3 regions of the Microbulbifer sp. SH-1 genome follow, and region 3 is predicted to be linked to each of the others. Evidence: predicted binding sites of a transcription regulator. Region 3 holds the regulator's gene; each other region holds the start of a gene.
The links. The regulator LexA, encoded in region 3, represses DNA repair genes until DNA is damaged. The targets are predictions, from matches to a motif close to ACTGTNTNTANANACAGT.
Positions count from the first base shown of each region.

Region 1: recA (recombinase RecA) is a predicted target of LexA. The motif match lies at 2,350-2,367, and genes of this name have one in related genera.
Region 2: GNX18_RS05185 (VRR-NUC domain-containing protein) is a predicted target of LexA. The motif match lies at 2,177-2,194, and genes of this name have one in related genera.

Region 1 is NZ_CP046948.1:554,795-562,462, forward strand. It holds gene GNX18_RS02440 (DMT family transporter) at 1-516, shown strand, start outside; gene GNX18_RS02445 (LysE family translocator) at 543-1,169, shown strand; gene GNX18_RS02450 (hypothetical protein) at 1,236-1,751, shown strand; gene GNX18_RS02455 (CinA family protein) at 1,780-2,292, shown strand; gene recA (recombinase RecA) at 2,423-3,457, shown strand; gene GNX18_RS02465 (regulatory protein RecX) at 3,466-4,044, shown strand; gene glpK (glycerol kinase GlpK) at 4,191-5,687, shown strand; gene GNX18_RS02475 (alpha/beta hydrolase) at 5,813-6,673, shown strand; gene GNX18_RS02480 (Trm112 family protein) at 6,812-7,000, shown strand; gene GNX18_RS02485 (histidine triad nucleotide-binding protein) at 7,038-7,400, shown strand; gene alaS (alanine--tRNA ligase) at 7,472-7,668, shown strand, end outside.
Region 2 is NZ_CP046948.1:1,154,828-1,162,495, reverse strand. It holds gene GNX18_RS05190 (ATP-dependent DNA helicase) at 1-477, opposite strand, end outside; gene GNX18_RS05185 (VRR-NUC domain-containing protein) at 474-2,141, opposite strand; gene GNX18_RS05180 (AzlC family ABC transporter permease) at 2,446-3,153, shown strand; gene GNX18_RS05175 (AzlD domain-containing protein) at 3,182-3,529, shown strand; gene GNX18_RS05170 (TerC family protein) at 3,733-4,788, opposite strand; gene GNX18_RS05165 (hypothetical protein) at 4,763-4,951, shown strand; gene ppsA (phosphoenolpyruvate synthase) at 4,985-7,402, opposite strand; gene GNX18_RS05155 (universal stress protein) at 7,638-7,668, shown strand, end outside.
Region 3 is NZ_CP046948.1:1,311,043-1,318,710, forward strand. It holds gene GNX18_RS05780 (mechanosensitive ion channel family protein) at 1-947, opposite strand, end outside; gene nagZ (beta-N-acetylhexosaminidase) at 1,009-2,022, opposite strand; gene GNX18_RS05790 (TetR/AcrR family transcriptional regulator) at 2,125-2,763, opposite strand; gene GNX18_RS05795 (DUF6763 family protein) at 3,009-3,341, shown strand; gene GNX18_RS05800 (TIGR00730 family Rossman fold protein) at 3,414-4,055, opposite strand; gene lexA (transcriptional repressor LexA) at 4,247-4,855, shown strand; gene GNX18_RS05810 (hypothetical protein) at 4,942-5,196, opposite strand; gene GNX18_RS05815 (DUF6586 family protein) at 5,298-5,828, opposite strand; gene topA (type I DNA topoisomerase) at 5,837-7,668, opposite strand, start outside.

The sequences.
Region 1 (7,668 bases), 760 kb from region 3:
AACCGCTGGACCTGGGGCGGCGTTGCCCTGGCGTTGCTCGGTCTCTACTGGTTGGCGGATTTTTCCGAGCAGGCGCAGCTCATCGGCGACTTGATGGTGTTTGCCAGTGCCTTCGTGTTTGCGATTCAGGTGTTGTCCGCAGACTATCTGGTGCACCGGTACGATGCCTTGCGTCTGGCGGCGATCCAGTTCCTGGTGTGCGGAGTGTTGTCGGCAGTGGCGTCATTCGTCGTAGAGCAGCCGACCTTGCAGGCGGCGTGGCACGCGGCCTGGCCGATTGCCTACATGATGGTGTTTTCCACCGCGATCGCATTTACGTTTCAACTGCTCGGGCAGCGCAATGCGGCGCCGTCTCACGCCACGGTCATTATGAGTCTCGAATCGGTGTTCGCCGTTGCCGCCGGTTGGTTGTTCCTGAATGAGTTGTTAAGCGCGAAAGAGCTGATCGGTTGCGGGTTGATGCTGGCCGGCATGTTCGTCAGCCATTACGGCAACCACAGTGTCGCGCACCACTGAATGTTCGATTGCATCTGGATGTTGTTATGCTCGATTGGTCTGTTCTGGCGCTGTTTGTACCGACATTTTTCTTTGTCTCTATCACCCCGGGTATGTGTATGACCCTGGCGCTGACCATGGGGATGACGTACGGGGTGCGCCGCACGCTGTGGATGATGCTGGGGGAGCTGTGTGGGGTGGCAACGGTGGCTATCGCGGCGGTACTCGGGATTGCCGCGTTCATGCTGAAGTACCCCACCGCGTTCCAGGTGTTCAAATATTGCGGCGCGGCCTATCTCGCTTATCTCGGTGTGCAGATGTGGCGTGCCCGTGGACGCATGCTACTGGTGGAGCCGAGCACGCAAGGCATGCCGATGATGTCTGTGTTTTCGATGATGACCCAGGGGTTTGTTACTGCTGTGGCGAACCCCAAAGGTTGGGCATTCTTTATCGCGCTGCTGCCGCCGTTTATTCAGCAGGACAGGGCTCTGTTGCCGCAGATGAGTGTCCTGTTGGCGATTATCCTGCTTCTGGAACTCGTGTGCCTGCTGATCTATGCCAGTGGCGGCCGAACCTTGAGTCGGCTGCTGCGCCGGGGCGAGAATGTGCGCCTGATGAATCGAATGGCGGGAACCTTGATGTTGGGCGTGGGCGTTTGGCTCGCGCTAAGCTGACAGGGGCGGCACACGGTTTTGCACCGTGTCCGTCAGCCAGAGACCGGAAAAGCAGAGGAGCAGACAATGGACTTCAGAAAGTGGATGGTGGCGATAGCGGCTCTTGCGGTGCTGGCGCTCGCAGGCTGTGGTGATCGCGACACCAAATCGGTTGACCCGAGGAATGCGGGAGGCGACACGATGTCGACAGAATCGGAGGACAGCGAAAGCGGCGCGGCGCCCTCTGCACCGGAAGCACAACAGGGTACCGGTCCTCAGGGGCAGGTGACAGACACCCTGTGGGTGATGGAGTCGCGCGGTACCAAACAGTGTGAAGGTGGCGGTCTGACTGTGGAGCAGAGTCGCGGTAAGCTGGCAGATGGCGGCATTCAGGTGGTTGAATCCCGCTGCGGGGTGCGCACGGATCGCATGTACCCGTCGGTGTGTGGTGGTGCCACCGGTGACATTCTGCTGCATCGTATTCCCACAGCTATGCTGGATGCGGCTCTGGAGCTGGGCTTCGATCCGGTGGGCAATGTAGCCTATCAGTTCTCCAGTTGCGCGCCGAAGCAGGGATCAGGGTCTGGCGCCAGCGATATCTGATGCACTGCGACTGATCAGGAGGGGTAAATTGGTCGATCTCGATATTCAAGGCCTGGCGGAGACGCTGGGTAGTGAGCTGCAGAGGCTGAAGTGGCGGGTGACGTCAGCTGAGTCCTGCACTGGGGGCGGCATTGCCGCCGCCATTACGTCGGTTGCGGGGGCATCTGCCTGGTTTGATGGCGCCGTGGTCTCTTATGCAGACCGTATCAAGCGGGATTTTCTCGGCGTGGACCAACAGGACCTGGATCGGTTTGGCGCTGTCAGTGAGCCGGTGGTGCGACAGATGGCGGTGGGTGTACTGAACCGACTGGATGCCAACATTGCGGTCGCGGTCAGTGGCATTGCCGGACCGGACGGCGGCAGCGATGAGAAACCCGTGGGTACCGTCTGGATTGCATGGGCGCACGGCGTGGGGCAGGAACCGCTACAGGCGGATGCGCGCTGCATGCACTTTCATGGCACGCGTGCCGAGATTCAGGCGCAGACGGTGGCCGAGGCGCTGCGCGGTCTGCTGTCGATTGCCGAGTCCCACCGCAAGTAATTCCTCCGTTCGAACTCCCGGTAGATTTTGCCGACCGGGAACCGCTGATTCCAGATTACTGGTTGCTTATACAGTAATTTTTCTCTAAGCTCCCTCCCAATAACCAATCTTCACGTACACGGGAAAGGTCATGGATTCCAACAAAGACAAGGCATTACAGGCGGCGCTGTCTCAGATCGAGCGCCAGTTTGGCAAGGGCACCGTCATGCGCATGGGGGAGAAAGGGCGCGAGCGTATTCCCGCCATTTCCACCGGCTCACTGGGGTTGGATGTGGCTCTCGGTATTGGCGGTCTGCCCCGCGGCCGTATTGTCGAGATCTATGGCCCGGAGTCTTCCGGTAAAACAACCCTGACCCTGCAGGTGATTGCCGAGGCCCAGCGCAAGGGCGGTACCTGTGCCTTCGTGGATGCGGAACACGCGCTCGACCCGATTTACGCGGAGAAGCTCGGCGTCAATGTGGATGAGCTGATCGTCTCCCAGCCGGACACCGGCGAACAGGCGCTGGAAGTGGCGGACATGCTGGTGCGTTCCGGTGCGGTGGACGTGCTGGTTGTGGACTCCGTGGCGGCGCTGACCCCGCGTGCGGAAATCGAAGGTGAAATGGGTGACTCCCACGTCGGCCTGCAGGCGCGCCTGATGTCCCAGGCACTGCGCAAACTGACCGGCAATATCAAGAACACCAACACCCTGTGTATCTTCATCAACCAGATCCGTATGAAGATCGGCGTGATGTTCGGCTCTCCGGAGACCACCACCGGGGGGAATGCGCTCAAGTTCTACTCTTCTGTGCGTCTGGATATCCGCCGCATCGGCTCGGTGAAAGATGGCGAGGAAGTGGTCGGTAATGAGACCCGCGTCAAAGTGGTCAAGAACAAGGTGGCGCCACCGTTCAAGCAGACCGAATTTCAGATCATGTATGGTGAGGGTATCAACCTGCTGGGTGAAATCGTCGACTATGGCGTGAAGCATGGTCTAGTGGACAAGGCTGGTGCTTGGTACAGCTACAAGGGCGACAAGATCGGTCAAGGCAAGGCTAATGCGGTCAAGTTTCTGCGAGAAAACGCAGATATCCGCAACGACATCGAGTCCCAGCTGCGTGCGTTGCTACTGGGTGATGCTGGTGCCGGCGCTGCCCAACCGGCAGTGGAAGCTGCGGAAGACTGACTTTGTCTGTGCCAGGATACGTTTCCGGCGGCCCCGAAGGTGGGCTGTCGGAGACTGCTTTCTCTACCAGTCCTACAGCTGCGGTGGATTCCACCGAATTCTTTCAGGCGCTGTTCACCAGCGCACTCGATCTCCTCTCCCGCCGCGAGCACTCCTGTCAGGAGCTGCGCCAGAAACTTCGTTCCAAGTACCCTGATGGGGATTTCGAGGCTACGTTCGACAGGGTGCTAGTGCGTTTGCAGGAGCTTAATTACCAGTCCGACAAACGCTTTGCGGAAGTATTCTGTCGCTCCCGTGTACAGCGGGGGCAGGGGCCGTTGCGCATCCGCCAGGAACTGCAGCTGCGGGGGGTGGAATCCGCGCTGGTGCAGGGCGCCATGGATCAGATGCAGGAGGAGGTCGATTGGTACCAGCTCGCACTGGACCTGCTGCAGCGTAAGTTCCACCGCCCCATAGACTCTGCGGCAACCCGGGAAGAACAGATGAAAGAGCGCGCCCGCCGACAGCGTTACCTCGCCTACCGGGGCTTTTTTTCCGATGCAATCCAGTTTGCGCTGGCCGAGTTAGACGCCGGGCGAAGCCAGTAGCAAAGTTGATTGCGGGCAGTGTGGCTCCTGAGTGGTAAACATCTGGGCTGCCCCAGGGCTGTTTACAGCGTATATACTGCCCGGGTGAGCAACAGCACCCACCCCGGTGGGTCGACCGGCTGTAGAATAACCAGAAGCGAGCCGCGATGATCCTCTCTCTCGACCAGGGTACGACCGGTACCACCGCCTTTATTTTCGATGCTGACGGCCAGCTGCGTGGTCGCAGCTATTCTGAATTCCCCCAGTACTACCCTCGTCCTGGCTGGGTTGAGCACGATGCTGAGGAGATCTGGCAGGTGACACTCAAGGTGAGTGCTGCCGCCCTGCAGCGTGCCGGAATTGCCGCCACAGACCTGACCGCCATGGGAATCACCAATCAGCGCGAAACTACGGTTCTCTGGGATCGGAAGACCGGTGAGCCCGTACATCGCGCCATTGTCTGGCAATGCCGTCGTTCTGCGGGTATCTGCACAGAACTTAAGCAGGCCGGTGCCGAAGCCATGGTGCGGGCGCGTACGGGACTACTGCTTGATGCCTATTTTTCCGCCAGTAAATTGAGCTGGATTTTCCGTCGATTTCCTGAACTCCATCACCGTGCAAGAGCCGGAGAACTCTGTTTTGGTACCGTGGACAGCTGGCTGATCTGGCGCCTGACTGGCGGCCGGGCGCACCTTACCGATCACACCAATGCCAGCCGGACCTTGCTCTACAATCTCGATCGCCGTCAGTGGGATGAGGATCTGTTGGGCCTGTTCGACTGTCCAGGCTCGATTCTCCCTGATATCGCGCCCTCTGCCGGTATCTTCGCGCGGACTGCGGCGGATGCTTTCCTCGGTGCCGAGGTGCCTATCGCCGGTGTCGCCGGCGACCAACAGGCCGCCCTGTTCGGGCAGGGCTGTATCCAGCCCGGCAGTCTTAAGAATACCTACGGTACTGGGTGCTTTATGCTCGCCAGTGCGGGGAAGCGCCGGCCGCTGGTACCGGAAGGTCTACTGACAACGATTGCCTGTGACCGCTCTGGGCAACCGCAATTTGCCATTGAGGGCTCGGTGTTTAATGCTGGCGCTGCGGTGCAGTGGCTGCGGGATGATCTGGGTATCATTCAAAGAGCGGCGGATACGGAGTCAATTGCGCAGACAATTCCTGACACGCGTGGTGTTTATCTGGTACCTGCATTCAGTGGTCTCGGCGCCCCTCATTGGGATGCAGCAGCGCGCGGGTCAATTTTTGGCCTGACCCGTGGGGCCGGGCGCGCGGAACTGGTGCGGGCAACGCTTGAGTCCATTGCCTATCAGAGTCATGAGCTGGCGAACCTGATGGCGCAGGCGTTAGGCGTGGAACTGCGATGTCTGCGGGTAGACGGTGGCGCCAGTGCTAACAACTTTCTGATGCAGTTCCAGTCGGATATTTCCCGCTTGCGGGTCGAACGGCCGCGTCAGATTGAGTCCACCGCGGTGGGGGCTGCGCTTCTTGCGGGGATCGGTGTCGGTATCTGGGAAAGTGAACGCTTTCCCGAATCCCTGCAGGATATCGAGCAGGATTTCCTGCCCCAGATGGGCGAACTTCAGCGCCGCGCCTTACTTGATGGTTGGGGGCGGGCGGTGGCGGCCTGTCGCAGTTATCGCGCAGATGGACGCGAATGATGAGATGACATCAACCAATAGGGAGTGCTCGGCCTGTGGTGCGGTCGGCACAAAGCCCTTTTCGGAAATACTTCGATAACATCGAAGTGGCAGTATCCGTACATAAGCATAAGAAAAGGAGTGCCATGTATTTCGAATCCAGAGAAATCCGGTTGCACTACCGGCGATGGTGGGTGGAATGCGCGCTGGGTGTCGTAGTCGTTTCCCACGGTCTCGGTGAACACAGTGGTCGCTATCGACGGTTGGCGGGCGAGTTGAACGCCCGAGGCTATAGCGTGTATGTCCTGGATCACTACGGGCACGGGCAGTCTCCAGGCCGCCGCGGAGATGTTGGCGATTTTTTCGACTATTCTCGGGATCTGTGTCGATTTGTCCGCCTGGTAAGGCATGAAAACCCGGGATTATCGCTTCATCTGCTGGGCCACAGTATGGGTGGGGTGATTGCCTGTGCGAGTGTGGTATACCCGATGGACGACTGCGCCGTTGAGAGTCTTGTGCTTTCGGCGCCCGCATTCGTCGGGGCTAACGAACCGAGTGGCGTTGAGTTCGGGTTACTGAAACTGTTGGGTCATATATGCCCGGGGCTGCCACTGTCAAATCGCCTGCAGACCCAGTGGATCAGTCGCGATCCCGACATTGTTGAGGCCTACCGCGGCGACGAGCTCGTGCACGGAAGGATAACCCCGCGGTGGTATGCGGGTTACCGACGGGTGCGGGAGCAGCTGCTGGCGCAACCCGAAGCGCTAAAGATCCCCTGCCTGCTGCTGTTGCCTGAGCAGGATATGCTGGTCGATGTATCTGCCAGTCACCGCTGGTTCAATGGCCTGTCGGGCAGTGTGCATCGACTTTGCCGCTTTCCCGGTGCCTACCACGAGATTTTTAACGAACCGGAAGATGGTGATAAAGCCCTGGATCTGTTGGTTGGCCACCTCAATGCGCTCTCCCGGTCCCCCTCTCCAGCCCTGCGCGATGCAGTCAGCCCTTGAGGCCGGCTGTAATCCCGCGATTTCTGTTACTGCAATTCCTCCGACGGCCGGTGAAAACCCCCGAAAAGCGTTGTACCATACGCGGTCATTTTTGACCTGAGGCCCGGTCATCCCGGGCTTCGGGCCTGCGCAGAGTGAATCATGGACAAGAAACTGTTGAGTCTGCTGGTCTGTCCCGTCAGCAAGGCACCGCTTGAATATCGTGAAGAAACCCAGGAACTGGTGTGCAAAGCCAGTGGTCTTGCCTACCCGATCCGGGACGGCATCCCGGTCATGCTGGAGACGGAAGCCCGTCAGCTGACAACGGACGAAAAGCTGGAAAAGTAAATCCGCAGCGAATACGGCCTTACCAGGGAGGTGGAAAATGGCGGAAAGTAGTGTGTTCACCCGGATCATGGCCGGGGAGCTACCGGCTCGGCGGCTATACGACGATGATCAATGTATCGTCATAGAAGATCGCTCACCTCAGGCGCCGACACACCTTCTGATCATTCCCCGCAAGCCGCTGGTCAGTCTCGCGGAGGCGCAGGTAGAAGACGCGCCGTTGTTGGGGCACCTGATGTGGGTGGCCGCTGAAATGGCACGGCGCCTCAAACTGGACGATGGTTTCCGCCTGGTGGTCAACAACGGCCGCGGCGCGGGGCAGACCGTGTTTCACCTGCACATCCATTTGTTGGCTCAACGCAAGATGCCTGAAGCTGGGCTGGCCGACGGTCTGCAGGGCTGAGCAGAGATTTCGAAGAATGGTACCGATCGCCGGTACCGATGTTTACTACTGACGATGTGGAAATTGGCTGGATGAAGAGCGCACAGATACGCGAAGCATTTCTCAACTATTTTGCCGAGCAGGGGCACACCCGTGTGGCGTCCAGCTCTCTGGTACCGGGCAATGACCCGACCCTGCTGTTCACCAATGCCGGCATGGTGCAGTTCAAGGATACATTCCTCGGGCAGGATCCGCGCCCCTATGTGCGGGCGACCAGCTCGCAGCGCTG
Region 2 (7,668 bases), 160 kb from region 3:
GCGTCGTTCCGGGTGCGATTTTTTCTGTTTGAGGTTGTACCACAGCATCTGCAGCAGCAGGCGATCCTGCGGGGCAGGGCGCTTTCCGGTTTCCTCCTGGCGCTGCAGCAGATAGCAGAAACCATAGATTTTCAACTGCGCCCAGTGCAGGTCCCGCACCGCCTCCGGCAATTTATCCGGCGCGCAGTAGGTGGTCTTGATTTCATCCAGTTGCGCCGGGCGATGTAAATCCTGCAGTGGGTGCAGGATATCCACGCGGCCGCTCAGCTGTACGGTTTGGCCATCCAGCGGGCAGGCCACTTGCAGCCGGTATTCTGCCTCGCTGCCCGCCGGTCGCTTTTTTTGTAAGCGCTGATGTGCGCGGATGCCCTCCTGCGCCGTTGGGCCGGCGGGGGCGTCGGCCATCAGATCGCCGCGGCGGCAGGAAAATGCCACCAGCTCGCCCACCGACAGCTTTAGTGTCTCACGCGTTGTCATGCCTGGTTGCCGTCATTCTGCTGCCACTCGACGTGCAGTACCCGGTGCGGTATCCGGTGGCGGGCGAAGTATGCCAGCCAGCGCTGCTGGTTCTGTTGCAACCGGTCGCCGGGGCCTTTCACCTCCACCAGCTCGTAGCTGCCGGTTTCCGGAAACAGGATCAGGTCTGGCAGACCGCTGCGGTGACTGGTGATGTCGCTCAGCAGGCGTCGGAACAGTGCCAGCCAGTGCGCCGTGGGGATGCGCGTGAGCGCCAGACGCAGCAGCGGCTCGGACAACGCCTCCCAGGCGACAAGCGGATTGGCGATACCGTATTTCGCATCAAAATTTCGCCAGACCCGCTCCGCAAAACGCTCATCCGCCAGTTCGCCGAGGCGCTGCTCTAACGCGGTGCGGCGAGTGCGATAGAAGTCTGCGGTGCGGAAATCGCTGGGCGCCACCTGAAACGGGTTGAAGAAGGCCCCGGCAACCGGCGCAAACACGATATCCCAAATAAATAGCCCGAACACGCCGTTAAACAGGGTATTTTCTACGTAGTGGCAATCGCCGAGCTGTTGCAGCCACGCTGCCGCCAGTAGCTCCACGCACTCCGCGGCGGCGGGCAGGGCGACAGTCTCGGTCGGCGGTCGGTAGCGCGCGGGCGCCTCCCATCCGTGCAGGTTTTTTTCCCGTTTGGCGGTGCGGTAACCGAAGCTCTCCGCGAAGATCGCTTCCGCTTCATCGAGAGGTTCCGCGAGTATCTCCCGGCACAGCGCTAACCCCGCCTGACTATCGCCGCGTTTTACCGCTATGCGTGCGCGCCGCTCCCGTGCCGGTGGGTGCGCGCAGGCCCGGTAAATCTGATCCGCCGCATCCAGTGCATCCAGCCGTTCCAGTTGCCGGGCCATGGCGACTCGCAGACGGTCGAGTCGGCGTTGCAGAGTGGCGTCTTGCTGCGTGTTTACCGGGAGCTGCGCCGCCAGGGCCGCAATCGCATCGGCCCCTGCCTCAATGGCTTCCTCAAAGTGCACGAGTGCAGCGTAATAGCCGAGATGTTGCTCGATTTGCGCGTGGCTCTGGAACGGCAGATTTTCGCGATCCAGCGGGTAGTGCTCATAGCGGTACAGGCCCAGATCCCGCAGTACCCAATCGGTCAGGTCCTGGTTCAGGTTGCCGAAAAAGCACAACTTGAATGTGTCAAAATGCGCGGCAGCCTGCACCGCGAGAATCGGCTCGGCCGCAAGCAGGGTTGCTGGTGGTATGTCCTGCGCCAGCAGCGCCTGTTCCAGCGCGGGCCGCTTGACGGATTGGGGGAGGGGTATTTCGCTCAGTGGCAGCAGCTCCGCTTTGCTGAACAGCGGTAGAATTTCCGCAATCACCAGATCGGGGTTGCGCAGCAGCAATCCCACCTGCACCAGCCGCTCTGCGGCCGCAGGCAGGTCGCCAATCTCGGCGTAGGCGAGCTTGCGCTGGCGAAACAGAGCGCCGGCTGCGGAGGGCCTGCCTTTGCGCGACAGCAGCCGCACGTACAGCCGTTGGCTGTCCACATCCAGCGCTCGGAAATCTGCGTAAAACCCGCGCTCGTCCGCCGATAGCAGGTCCTCGTAGCGAGACATCACGAAGTCAAGGAGGGCGAGGAAGTTCGCCAGGTAATAGTCTGAAGGTAGTTCAACAGGGGCGGACATGGTTGCGGCGTATGATCAGATGCTGTCTGGATGAAACTGGATGGTTATACAGCACTTGGGCGAGGGGAACAAATGGGATCGCGACCGGACATTCCGTTAGTGGTCATATGAATTGTGGCTGTTAGATGGATAGCCGGGTGTTTCTTTCACGGAGCATTTTTCATATAAAGCATTTCTTTTGCCACACAATCAAAGAGGTACCCGTGAGTAATTCGTCTCTCGACACGAGGAGATGGCATTTCCGCGACGGTCGACATGACCGCAACCTGAACACAATTGTCGACCTGTATAAAGGTGGCACTCTGTGAGCCAGCAAGTCGCCACCTCAAATTACCATTCGTCGCTTCTGGGGGCCCGCGAATCCATCCCGTTGCTGGGGGGGTATATCCCGGTGGCCATTTCATTTGGGCTGATTGCGCTACAGTCTGGTTTCAGCAGCTGGGAAGCGGTGGCAATCTCGACACTGGTCTATGCCGGTGCATCGCAATTTTTGTTTGTGGCGATGATCGCCTCGGGCGCGCCTCTTTGGTTCGTCGTGGTGATGACGTTGCTGATCAATGCCCGCCATGTCGTCTATGGACCCAATCTGGCGCCATGGCTTTCGACCAGCCGTTTGTGGCCGTGGCTGATGCATGGTCTAACAGACCAGATCTTTGCACTGGCCCATACCCGGCTGCCGCAGCTGCCGTCTGCTGACCGCCTGGGATGGTTTATCGGCGCAATGCTGGTGGCCTGGTTCAGCTGGATTGGCGGTACCGCAGTGGGCGCCATTGCCGGTAAGGAACTGACACAGCAGTGGCCGCTGCTTGGCGACGTTATGCCGTTTGCGTTGCCGGCGCTGTTTCTGGTGCTGCTGGCCCCGCGGTTTACGTCGTGGCTGTGGTCGTTGGCACTGGGCTGTACCGCAGTGGTTGCCCTGTTGTTTACCCTGATGGGTATGACCAACGCGGCGATTCCGGTAGCAGCCGTCGCTGGGGCTGTGGTCTTTTTCGGCATGGGCGCGCTCAGGTAGTGGGGGAGGTCAGGGAATGAATAGCGGAATGAACATTGGTGTCTGGGTTGCGTTGCTTGCATGCGCACTTGGAACCTTTCTTTTGCGGGCCCTGCCACTGGTGTGGATGCAGCGCCATCTGGTTCAACGCAAAGCAAAAAATACGCTGGAATCCATGCCCACCTGGCTCAGTGTGCTTGGACCGCTGATGATCGCGGCTATGTTTGGAGTATCGCTTGTGCCGGGAGAGGCCGGCCTCGCATCCTGGCTCGCGACGGCGCTGGGTGCCATGGTGACCCTGTTGGTGTGGCGCTGGACCAGATCGCTGGGATGGCCGGTGTTTGTCGGTGTCGCGTCCTATGGGGTGGTGATCATCCTGGCAAATGCCATTGTGTGATGGGATGGCGAATGTGTTGCGGCGACCATGTGTCAAAGTGTGCCTAGCGTGACCTTTACTTTAACGGTGGAACCCCTGCAGTCCACCAGCCGCACAATGGACCGGCACATCTTCCGCGACCGTCACTATGCGCTCGGGAGGCTATTGCTGTGGATCGGAAAATCCCTCTCGCATTCATATTGTCGCGTTGTATCCACAGGATGCTATTTCTGTCTGGTGCGATTCTCTACGATCAGGGACACCAGTACGCCGGATGCGAGAATCGCCAGCACCACCACCAGCAGATACAGATTGAAGTGTGACCCGACCAGTGCATGTAACCAGTCTGCCAGCAGCATTTTTATGCCCACGACTATCAACACCAGTGCCAGCGCGGTTTTCAGGTAATGGAACCTGGCGATAACGGCGGACAAGGCGAAGTACAATGAGCGCAGGCCGAGGATCGCAAACACATTACTGGTGAACACCAGGAACGGATCGGCCGTGATGGCAAAAATGGCGGGGATGGAATCGATCGCGAAAATCACGTCGGTTGTCTCGACGACGATCAGTGCCAGCGCAAGCGGCGTCAACAGGAGCTTACCCGGCTGCACGTGTTCGAGCGCAGGATCCGGCCCATCCCGCCTCCCTTTCGAGAGCGCAGCAATGGTAGATGCGCGCAGGACAAACCGCTGGCCATACAAGCGCTCGGTGACCGGCAGTACGCGCCGGATCAGCCGCACCAAAAGGTTGCGGCCCGGTTTCGGGGATTCCGACGTCAACAGCAACATTTTCAGCGCGGTCAGAATCAGGAAAATCGCGAACAAGTAGAGAATCCAGTGGAATTCCGCCACCAGTCTGGCGCCCAGCGCGATCATGAGTCCGCGCAGTACCAGTGCCCCGAGGATGCCCCAGAAAAGTACCCGGTGCTGATGCTTTCTCGGTATGTGGAAGTAATCGAAAATGATCGCGATGACGAAGATATTGTCCACACTGAGGGACTTTTCAATCACGTAGCCAAGTAGATATTTCTGGGTGGCACTGGCGCCGCTGTTCAACAGGCCATCGACCGCGTCGGGCTCGGTACCCAGTCCAAACAGTTTGGCGTCGTAAGCAAAGTAGACGAAGACGGAAAACAGCAAACCCAGGGTTATCCAGACCGCCGACCACAGCATCGCTTCGCGCAAATTAACCTCGTGGGCGTGGCGATGAAACACACCCAGGTCCAGAGCCAGCATTAGCAGCACAAACGCGATGAATGCAATCCAGATCCAGATCATGGGCGGTATTGCCAGCATATCTACCAGTTATCCGGCGATGGCCCATAGCAAGGTGGTCGCGACGGCGGGCGCAAATATTTTTGGCCGACCGCAGAAACGCGCCGCTGATTTGGCGAGCTTGGGATACCAGTTGGTTGCGTGCATGGTGATCGCCTCGCTCTGATCATTGAATGAATACGGACCCAGCCAATAGCTGCTAGCTGACCTGTTCCTGCTGTTCTATTACCACCACTTTTTCGATGGTGCGCAGCAACGCATCGGGGCTGAGGCTGATGGAGGTGATGCCCAGTTTCACCAGATACTCCGCCACTTCAGGATAGTTGGATGGGGCTTCACCGCAGATACCCGCGGGAATGCCATTGCGCTGTGCGCCCTCCACGGCGAGGCGGATCATTTCCATTACCCCGGGGTCCCGCTCGTCGAAATCAAACGCGACGACATCGGAATCGCGGTCCACACCGAGTACCAGTTGCGTGAGGTCGTTGGAGCCGATGGAGATGCCATCGAACAATTGGCTGAAGGCGTCGATCTGCACCACGTTGTTCGGTATTTCACACATCACATAGACATCGAGACCGTTGTTGCCCTGCCTGAGGCCGTGCTCCGCCATGGCCTGCAATACCTGCTCGCCCTCGGGAATGCGACGGCAGAAGGGAATCATCACCTTGATGTTGGTCAGCCCCATATCCTCGCGCGCGCGTTTGAGTGCCGCGCATTCCAGCGCAAAGCCCTCCGCGTAGGCGGGATGCGCATAGCGCGCGGCACCGCGAAAGCCGAGCATCGGGTTCTCCTCGTGGGGCTCGAAGTGGCTGCCGCCGATCAGACGTGCGTATTCATTGGTCTTGAAGTCCGAGGTGCGCACGATCACCGGGCGCGGATAAAAAGCGGCGGCGATGGTACCGATGCCTTCGGAGAGTTTCTGGATAAAGAAATCGGCTCCACTGGCATAGTGTTCGGTCAGGGCTTTCAGTGCCTGGCGCGCGCTTTCTTCCGGGACCTTGTCCGGACACGCCAGCGCCATCGGGTGCGCCTTGATGTATTCGTTGACAATAAATTCCATACGCGCGAGGCCGACACCGTTACAGGGCAGCGCGCTCAACCGGAATGCCTGTTCCGGACTGCCGAGATTGATCATCACTTTTGTTTTGGGTGTCGGCAGCTGGTCGAGCTGGGTGGTGGTCACCTCAAAGGGAATTTCACCGCGGTAGACTCGACCGGTATCCCCTTCGGCACAGGACAGCGTCACCAAAGCGCCGTCGTCCAGCTGGTGGTCACTGCCGATACCGACAATAGCAGGAATGCCGAATTCCCGGGCAACAATGGCGGCATGGCAGGTGCGCCCGCCGCGCTCGGTGACCAGCGCCGCCGCGCGCCGCATCGCAGGGCCCCAATCGGGACTGGTGCTTTCCGCGAACAGGATCTCGCCATCGCGGAATGACGACAGCGCGCTCACGTCGGCCACGCGGCGAACCGTACCGCTGGCAATGGCGCTGCCGATGGCGCGCCCGCTGGCCAACAGTGCAGCCTTATCCGGCTTGTCGCGCAAGTGATAGCGTTTCAGCAGGTTGCGCGGTTTCCGTGAGGCGACAGTTTCCGGGCGCGCCTGCAACAGGTACAACTGGCCGTCGTCACCGTCTTTGGCCCACTCCAGATCCATCGGGCAGTGCTCGCTGCGCCGCGCGCTGTAGTGATTTTCGGTTTCAATTGCATAGTGTGCGAGGGTCAATACGTCGTCATCGCTCAGGCTAAAGCGGCCCCGCTTAACCTCGGGGGTGTCGATATTGTGCAGTTTCTGGTTGTTGATATCGTCATCGCACACTAGTGTCTGCTGTTTGGCGCCCAGTTGCCGGCGCAGTACACAGCGATGCCCGAGGGCGAACGTCGGTTTATGGACATAGAACTCATCTGGGTCGACGGTACCCTGAACGATATTCTCTCCGAGGCCATATGCCGAAGTAATAAACACGACATCGCGGAAGCCGCTATCCGTATCCAGGGAAAACATCACACCGCTTGAGGCAAGATCGGCGCGCACCATTTTCATGACGGCGATTGCAAGCGATACTTTGAAGTGGTCAAACCCGTTTTTTTCCCGATAACTGATTGCCCGTGCAGTAAACAACGAGGCGAAACATTTCCGACAAGCCTCCAGCAGACCTTCCTTGTTACCGATGTTGAGAAAACTGTCGTGTTGACCGGCAAAACTCGCGTCAGGTAAATCTTCCGCTGTGGCTGAGCTACGCACCGCTACGCGCAAATCAGGCCCATACTGCTCGCACAGTTCGATGTAGGCGGCTGTGATCTGCTGCACCAGTTCGTCGGGCAATCCCGCTTCGTAGACGATGCTCCGCGCCTGTTCGGCAGCATCGTATTGTTGACCGGGATCACCGTCGGCACTTGTTTTCAGAACCGATTCCAGTGCCCCCCAGGCATAGGCGCGATCAAGCATGTCGCGGTAAGCGGCGGATGTGATCGCGAATCCGTTGGGGACGCGTATGCCCAAGGGCTGAAGCGAACGGTACATTTCACCCAGCGAGGCAGTCTTGCCACCGACTTCGGCGAGATTGGCTAGGCCGATGTCCTTGAACCATCGAATGTACTGGTGATCTTTCATAGGGAAAGTGCTCTTGGATTATGGCGCACATCTGCACTTGAGTTAGGGGAATTTTTGTATTTCTCAAAATAGTCGAGCTAAGCTCTAAGCGCGTTTTGATTTCCCGCATTTCACATACTGGACACCGGTATAAACGGAGCAGGACATGCTCGTATAACTCCGCCGGCGCCTGTGTCATACCTGAAGAAAACTTGTCACCGACGATATTGCTGCCGATTCGCTCGGGGGAGCCACTATGCCTTTCAAGCACATACTGTTGCCGCTGG
Region 3 (7,668 bases):
TAGACAAAGAAATCGAGCGACGATGGTGCAAACGAGTTGAAGTTTACGATCAGGGTCTGATTGGTATCGATCTCGGGATGCTGCTGCAGCATCTCCTTCACTGCTTTGACAATCGGCGCCATCAGATGCGCATCGTCGTAGCGAATACCTACGGTTTCGTATATACGGCGGTTTAGCATCCGCGACGGGTTTTCCACGGAAATCTGGGTGAACACACCGTTGGGAATATACAGCGGGCGCTTGTCGAAAGTGCGGATGCGGGTGAGGCGCCAGCCAATATCTTCTACCGTTCCTTCAATCTCCTTGTCCGGAGATCGCACCCAGTCACCCACCTTGAAAGGCCGATCGAGATAGATCATCAAACCGCCGAAAAAATTCGCCAGCAAATCCTTGGCGGCAAAGCCAATGGCGAGACCACCAATACCGCCGAACGCCAGTACCCCGCTGATGCTATAGCCAAAGTGCTGCATGATGACCATGCCGGCGGTCACCATGATCGAGGCGCGGACCAGCTTGCCAATGGCGCGCACCGTGGTGGCATCCATGGGTTTGCCCATAAACCTTGGATCGGCCAGATTCTGCTCTACCGCCTTGGCAAAGCGCAGTGCGAACCAGGTAGCCAATACAATAAACCCGATTTCCCGGATCGTATTCGCGAATGAAAAAATTTCCGCACCGGTAGCCCGGCCGGCACGCGCGGCCGCAAGGGACAACCCCACCAACCACACCAGCAGCGAGGCGGGCGGATTAATACTGCCGCACAGTGCATCGTCCCATGGGTTGACAGTGCGCTCCGCACGCTGCTGCAGCCGCCGGACAAGCAGCCCCAGCAGCCATGCGGCAATGGCTGTGGTCAAAACAATCAGGAAAACTTCTGCAATCCAGAAACGGTCATCTCCCAGCAGGGAGCGCAAAAAAGCTCTGGCCGACTCCACAAATGACTCCATATAACAACAAACCGATGAATTTGCGCTGATGCGCGCGCGATGACTGACGTATTGTGCGGATTTACACCCAGGATGCCAGCCATTCCCGGGTCGACTGCCAGCGGGGAGACTGCTCGAGTTCGCTCCAGCTGCCAATTCTCGCCTGGCCACGCATACGCGCCAAGCGCCGGCTGGACTCGGGATCGGGAGTGAAGCCAGTCAAAGCGTCCAGCGCCGCCAGGGCGCCCTGGCGATTGTTGCAGACCACACCCATATCACAACCCGCCTGCATGGCGGCGCGAATCCGTTCCCCGTAGCCACCAGCGGCACCTGCGCCCTCCATGGTCAGATCGTCGCTGAATATCACCCCGTCAAAACCGAGGCGCTTACGCAGAATTTCCTGCAGCCAGAAACGCGAAAAACCCACCGGGTTTTCATCCACCCGGGCAAAGCGGATATGTGCCGGCATCACCGCCTGCAGCTCACCCGCGGCGATGCATTCCGCAAACGGGGTACAATCCGACGCCAGCACCTGCTCCAGCGTCCGGTGATCTACCGGCAGCTCCTCGTGACTGTCTTCCTTCACCTGGCCGTGCCCCGGGAAATGCTTTCCGGTAGTCGCCATACCTGCCTCGTGCATCCCGGCGATAAAAGGCCGGGCCTTCTCCGCCAGCACCAGGGGATCTTGCGCAAAACTTCGGTCGCCCACTATTTTGCAAAAGTCGTCATCGGCATCCAGCACCGGCGCGAAACTGAAATCCACACCCACGGCCAGCAGTTCCGCCGCCAGCAGCCAGCCCACATCGCGGAGTTGCTGGGGGTTGGCCCGTGCGCTCAGTGCCTGCATGGAGGGGATCCGGGTGAAGGTGTCGCGAAAGCGCTGCACCCTCCCGCCTTCCTGGTCCACCGCCAGCAGAATTTCAGGACGCACACGGCGGATATCCGCGATCAGCTCTTCGAGCTGTTCGCGATTGCGGAAATTGCGCGCGAAAAAAATCAGCCCACCGACCATCGGATGAAGCAGCAGCTCGCGGTCTTCATCGGTGAGGTCGGTGCCCTCAATATCAACCATCACGGGACCAATCTGGACAGACATGTGATGTCAGCTCCTGTTGCCAATCTGGAATCGTTTGAAACTCGCCGCGCCCATGACGTCCGGTGCAACCGCCGCCCGCCGGATCAGACCGCGCCACTGCCCTCAACCCGCGCCGACATCCGGCGCGGTCAGCATGGCAACTGCGGCCGGCGCGAGCCGTGCCAGCGTCTCGTCGAGGCTGCTCTCGGCGCCAAAGTCTTCCCTCAGGATAGCTTCGATGGCGTCGAAGCTGGATAGGGAAAATATGGTAGCACCCAGCATGAAGTACAGGCGCCAGTAAAATGTGACCGGGTCAACCTGTGGCAGGGCATCGGATAATTGTCCGGCAAAGCGCCGGTAGCTGGCACCGTAACGGGACACGATAAACCGCCGCAAGTGTCCCTGGGACTGGGTGTAAGCAAGCCCCAAAAGACGCATGAAGCGCTTGGGGTCGCGACCTTCCCTGGCGAGCCCGGCGAGTGCCACCCGGTACAGACTCTGCAGCAGGTCTTCCAGTTGCAACTGGGCCTGAGACTCCCGCCGGTTTAACTCCCGGTCCAGATTCTCCGTAAAAGGCGTAAGAAAACGCTCAAAAACCGCCTGTATCAGTTCTTTTTTCGAACCAAAATGATAATTTACCGCCGCGAGATTGACGCCCGCCGTGCTGGTAATGGTGCGCAAAGAGGTCTCGGTGAAGCCCCGTTCGGCAAACAGCACCTCAGCGGCATCGAGAATACGGTTGACGGTATCCAGCTGACTCATCCAATTCAAACCATCAATTAAAACGTTTGTTTAAGAGCTGAGACTAGCACATCGACACCCGATCGAACATTTCCGAAAACCTCCCACTTGCATACTGCCACCCGCAAACGGCCAGCTCGCTCACAGTCTCGTTAAGCCGTGCAGTTCTCGCGACTCTCCGGTTACCAGCTTTGATCGCGGCACACTAGATTGGAATGAAAGGCCAGTGATTGGCGTCTTTGGGTGATGACGACAGGAGGTACCCCATGGCGAGAATAGCGCCGGAAATAGGCAGCTGGTTCGAGAACTTTCAAAGCGGTGATTTGTTTGAAGTGGTCGCTGTGGACCAACCATCCCGCACCATCGAGATTCAGTATCTCGACGGCACTCTTGATGAAATTGATTTTCACAGTTGGCCGCGATTGCCCGTCATCGGCGCCGCAGCTCCGGAAGATGCCAACGCGGGCTACGGCTCCTGGGCGCAAGAGATGCAGGACGACGAAGACTCCGGCTACACCAGTCCGATTTTTTCTCCGGTTCAGAGCACCATAGACCGCCTTGAGGGTGAAACCTTCCCGGGAACAGACGAAGGGCCGTGATGGCGATTGTTGCCCGGACGAATGTTGCCCAGACGAACAACAGGCTCAACCAGCCCCAGCGGGCGACGGTCTCTACTCATCCCGCTTACGAATGAAGTCGATGATGATTTCCGCTGCCTCATCCACGGTATCCACCAGTTTGAACAGCTCCAGATCAGCGGCATCGATACACGCGCGCTCAAGTACGGTACCCACCAGCCACTCCAGCAGACCAGACCAGTAGCGCTTCCCGACCAGCACAATGGGAAAACGCCGCACCTTCTGGGTCTGCACCAGCGTCAGCGCCTCAAACAGCTCATCCATGGTGCCATAGCCCCCAGGCATGGCTATGAAGCCAACCGCATGCTTCACAAACATGAATTTGCGCACGAAGAAATAGCGGAAGTTCAGGTGGATATCCAAATAGGGGTTGGGCACCTGTTCGAATGGCAGCTCGATATTCAGGCCTATTGAAGCGCCGGCATGGGTAAATGCGCCGCGATTGCACGCCTCCATAATACCCGGGCCACCGCCGGTGATAACCGGGATGCCCTCACCCGCCAGCAGCTCGCCCAGCCGCACCCCTTGTTGGTACTCAACAGCGTCTTCCCGAAAACGTGCGCTGCCAAATACGGTCACCGCACCCTTAAGCGTAATCAGGCGCTCTATGCCATCGACGAGTTCAGACTGAATACGAAGCACGCGCCACGCTTCCGGCATTTTTGCATCCAGCATATGCCTTCTCCTAATCGCTCTTACTTCTTATGTTGGCAGCGAATCGGCAAACCGAGTCAGCGCAGGTTTTGGAGTTCGCCGGTCCCTCCAAGTCTAGCAGTATTGACGCGAGAGCCTTGTGGATTGCGTGAGGGAGAAATCTGTATATAATCCCAGCAACTGTATAAAAATACAGACAACAGGAAACGCCCATGACAAACCTCACTGCTCGCCAGGCTCAGGTACTGGAACTGATCAAATCCTATCTGGACGAAACGGGTTACCCGCCCACCCGGGCCGAGATCGCACAGGAATTGGGCTTTCGCTCGCCAAACGCAGCGGAAGAACACCTAAAGGCGCTCGCGCGCAAGGGGGCGATTGAAATGGTTGCCGGTGCTTCCCGGGGCATTCGCATTCCCGGCCACCAGAGTGGCCTACCCATTGTTGGCCGGGTAGCCGCGGGCAACCCGATTCTGGCGGAGGAGAATATCGAGGAGTACTGCGAGATCCCCGCGGAATTCTTCCACCCGCCGGCGGATTACCTGTTGCGGGTGCACGGCATGAGCATGAAGAACGCCGGCATTTTTGATGGAGACCTTCTCGCGGTACAGCGCACCGACAATATCCGCAACGGACAGATTGTGGTGGCGCGAATCGAAGACGAGGTGACCGTTAAGCGCTTTAAGCGCCGCGGCAACCAGGCGATGGTCCAGCTGTTGCCGGAGAATGAAGAATTTGACGTCATCGAAGTAGATATGCGCGACAAGAATTTCGCGATTGAAGGACTCGCGGTCGGCGTAATTCGCCAGAACCCGTTCTAACCTGCAGGCGAATAGCCTGTGCGTCATCCAACAAAAACGGGGCTCATCGAGCCCCGTTTTTGTTGGTCCACCGGGAGCTTTCCTCCTCAGTGGATGGTGTGTTCCGTAACGTCCACCTCTTCCTCTTCAAAGGGTTCCGGCTCCAGGGCACCGAGATCCTGCACCGCCTCAATACCGGCCTCCAACATGGCACGAGCGATCGCAATCTTGTGCTCGCGCAGGAAGTTCAGGCTTTCGTCCGAGAAATGAATACGCACCAGCGGGTCCTCCCTGTGACCAGCGCGTCGCAGCGCCACATCACCATTGGACAACTCGATGATTTCGTAAGTCTCAGAGGACATTCACTTCTCCAGTTACAGCGGGATTTGCGGGCAGTGTAACACAGGGATCAGTGATTATTCAGTGGCCAGACACGGTCGGGAGTGGCGCCGCACTAACCTGATCACCATTCCACGCTCTGGGCGCGCTGCCGTGCCACCAGCTCGCCGAGCTGGCGCTGCCAAAATCTGAGGCTCTCCACACTGAGACTGGCAGGAATGTTTGAATCCACCTGCCGCAGGGGTATCAGGGACTGCACACCGCTGGCGGTCGGAGAAGACTCCTGGCCTCCACCCGCCGTGGGGCGCCACAACCCCCGCCAGCAGTGCGCCATAGCCGCAAACCAGCTCTCGGGGTTTTCCTCCAGATCCAGCAGCTCAGCGACCTCAGCGCTGTATTTGTTGCGCGCACTTACCAGCTCCTGTAACCGGACCGCAGTGTCCGGCTCGCCACCAGGTCTGAAGCCCAGTTGCAGCTGGTAGCCCTGCTCTGCCAGAAACGCGCGATAAGCCCGCCACAACTGCAACAACGCACCCTCAAGCAGCGCGGACCGCAACAGCGGCGGGCTTTCATCGTCGGCGGTATCCAGTGAATGCAATATCAGCTCTGATTTTCGCAGGGCCGAAGCCACCAGACCGGTATAGGGGTTGCTCATTGCTTCACCTATTTCGCCGGTGACTTTTTGGCCGGGGCTTTTTTCGCGGCTGCTTTTTTGGCCGCGGCCTTTTTCGCCGGCGCCTTTTTAGCAGCCGATTTTTTCGGCCCTGCGGATTTGCTGCCTGAGTCCTCTACCAGCCATTTACCGCCGGTATAGAACGCCTTCCAGCCGGTTGCCTTGCCGTCTTCCTCGGATTGCACGTACTGTTCCTGGGTTTTGCGGCTAAAACGCACAACCGTATCCCGGCCCTCGCTGTCTTCCGTAGGTGCGGAGAACAGGAAACTGTACTTGGGATCAATCTCATCCTTATGCGGCAGCAGCTCCTTCACCAGCGGCGCGCGGGTCTCGCGGTTTTTCGGGAACTGGCTGGCAGCCAGGAACAGACCCGAAGCACCGTCGCGCAGGATGTAAGTGTCGTCGACCTTTTCACAGGCGAGCTCCGGCATGGGTACCGGGTCCATTTTCGGCGGCGCGGGCTGACCGTTCTTGAGCAGTTTGCGGGTGTTTTTACAGGCATCATTGGTGCAGCCGAAGTATTTGCCAAAGCGGCCAGACTTCAACTGCATGTCGCTGCCGCACTTGTCGCACTCAATCAATGGGCCGTCATAACCCTTGATCTTGAACGTGCCCTTTTCCACCTCGAAGCCGTTGCAGTCCGGGTTGTTTCCGCAGATATGCAGCTTGCGCTGCTCGTCCACCAGATAACTGTCCATAGCGGTGCCGCATTTGGGGCACCGATGTTTGTCCCGCAGTTGACGGGTTTCGGCTTCGTCATCCTTATCCGCGTCGATAGCCTCTTCGCCGGACACCAGATTCATGGTGTTGGTGCAGCGCTCCTTTGGCGGTAACGCATAGCCGGAACACCCCAGGAAAACGCCGGTGGAACCGGTGCGAATCTGCATATGGCGGCCGCACTGACCGCACTTGATATCGGTATCCGTGGGCGCATTGCGTCGCATGCCACCGTCGGTATCCTGAGCTTGTTCCAGGCGCTTGCTGAAGTCCGTGTAGAACTCATCCAGAAGTGCCTTCCACCCTTTTTTCCCTTCAGCCACGGCATCCAGGGATTCTTCCAGGCTCGCGGTGAAACCGTAGTCCATCAGGTCGGTGAAGCTTTCACTCAGACGGTCGGTGACGATGTCGCCCATTTTTTCCGCGTAGAAACGGCGGTTTTCCAGGCGCACATAGCCGCGATCCTGAATGGTGGAAATAATCGACGCGTAGGTAGACGGCCGGCCGATACCGCGTTTTTCCAGCTCTTTTACCAGGGCTGCCTCGCTGAAGCGCGCCGGCGGCTTGGTGAAATGCTGTTTCGGATCCAGTTTCTTGAGATTGAGTTTTTCCCCAACCTTGATGTCCGGCAATGCCAGATCTTCGTCTTTCTTGCTCTGCGGCGGCGCCACTTTGAGAAAGCCGTCAAAACGGATAACCCGGCCGCGGGTGCGCAACTCAAAGTCTCCGGCACTCACCACCACAGACGTGGACGTGAACTGTGCAGGTGTCATCTGACATGCAACGAACTGTTGCCAGATCAAGGTGTAAAGGCGCTCAGCATCCCGCTCCATACCGGACAACATGTTGGGCTTGACCCGCACATCGGAAGGGCGAATGGCCTCGTGCGCTTCCTGGGCGCCCTCTTTGCTACTGTAGCGGTTCGGATTATCCGGAAGGTACTTCTCGCCGTAACTCTCGCCAATAAACTCCCGCACCGAGGCCACAGCCTCCGCACTCAGGTTGGTGGAGTCGGTACGCATATAGGTGATGTAGCCGGCTTCGTACAGACGCTGGGCCATCATCATGGTTTTCTTCACGCTAAAGCCGAGACGATTGCTCGCCG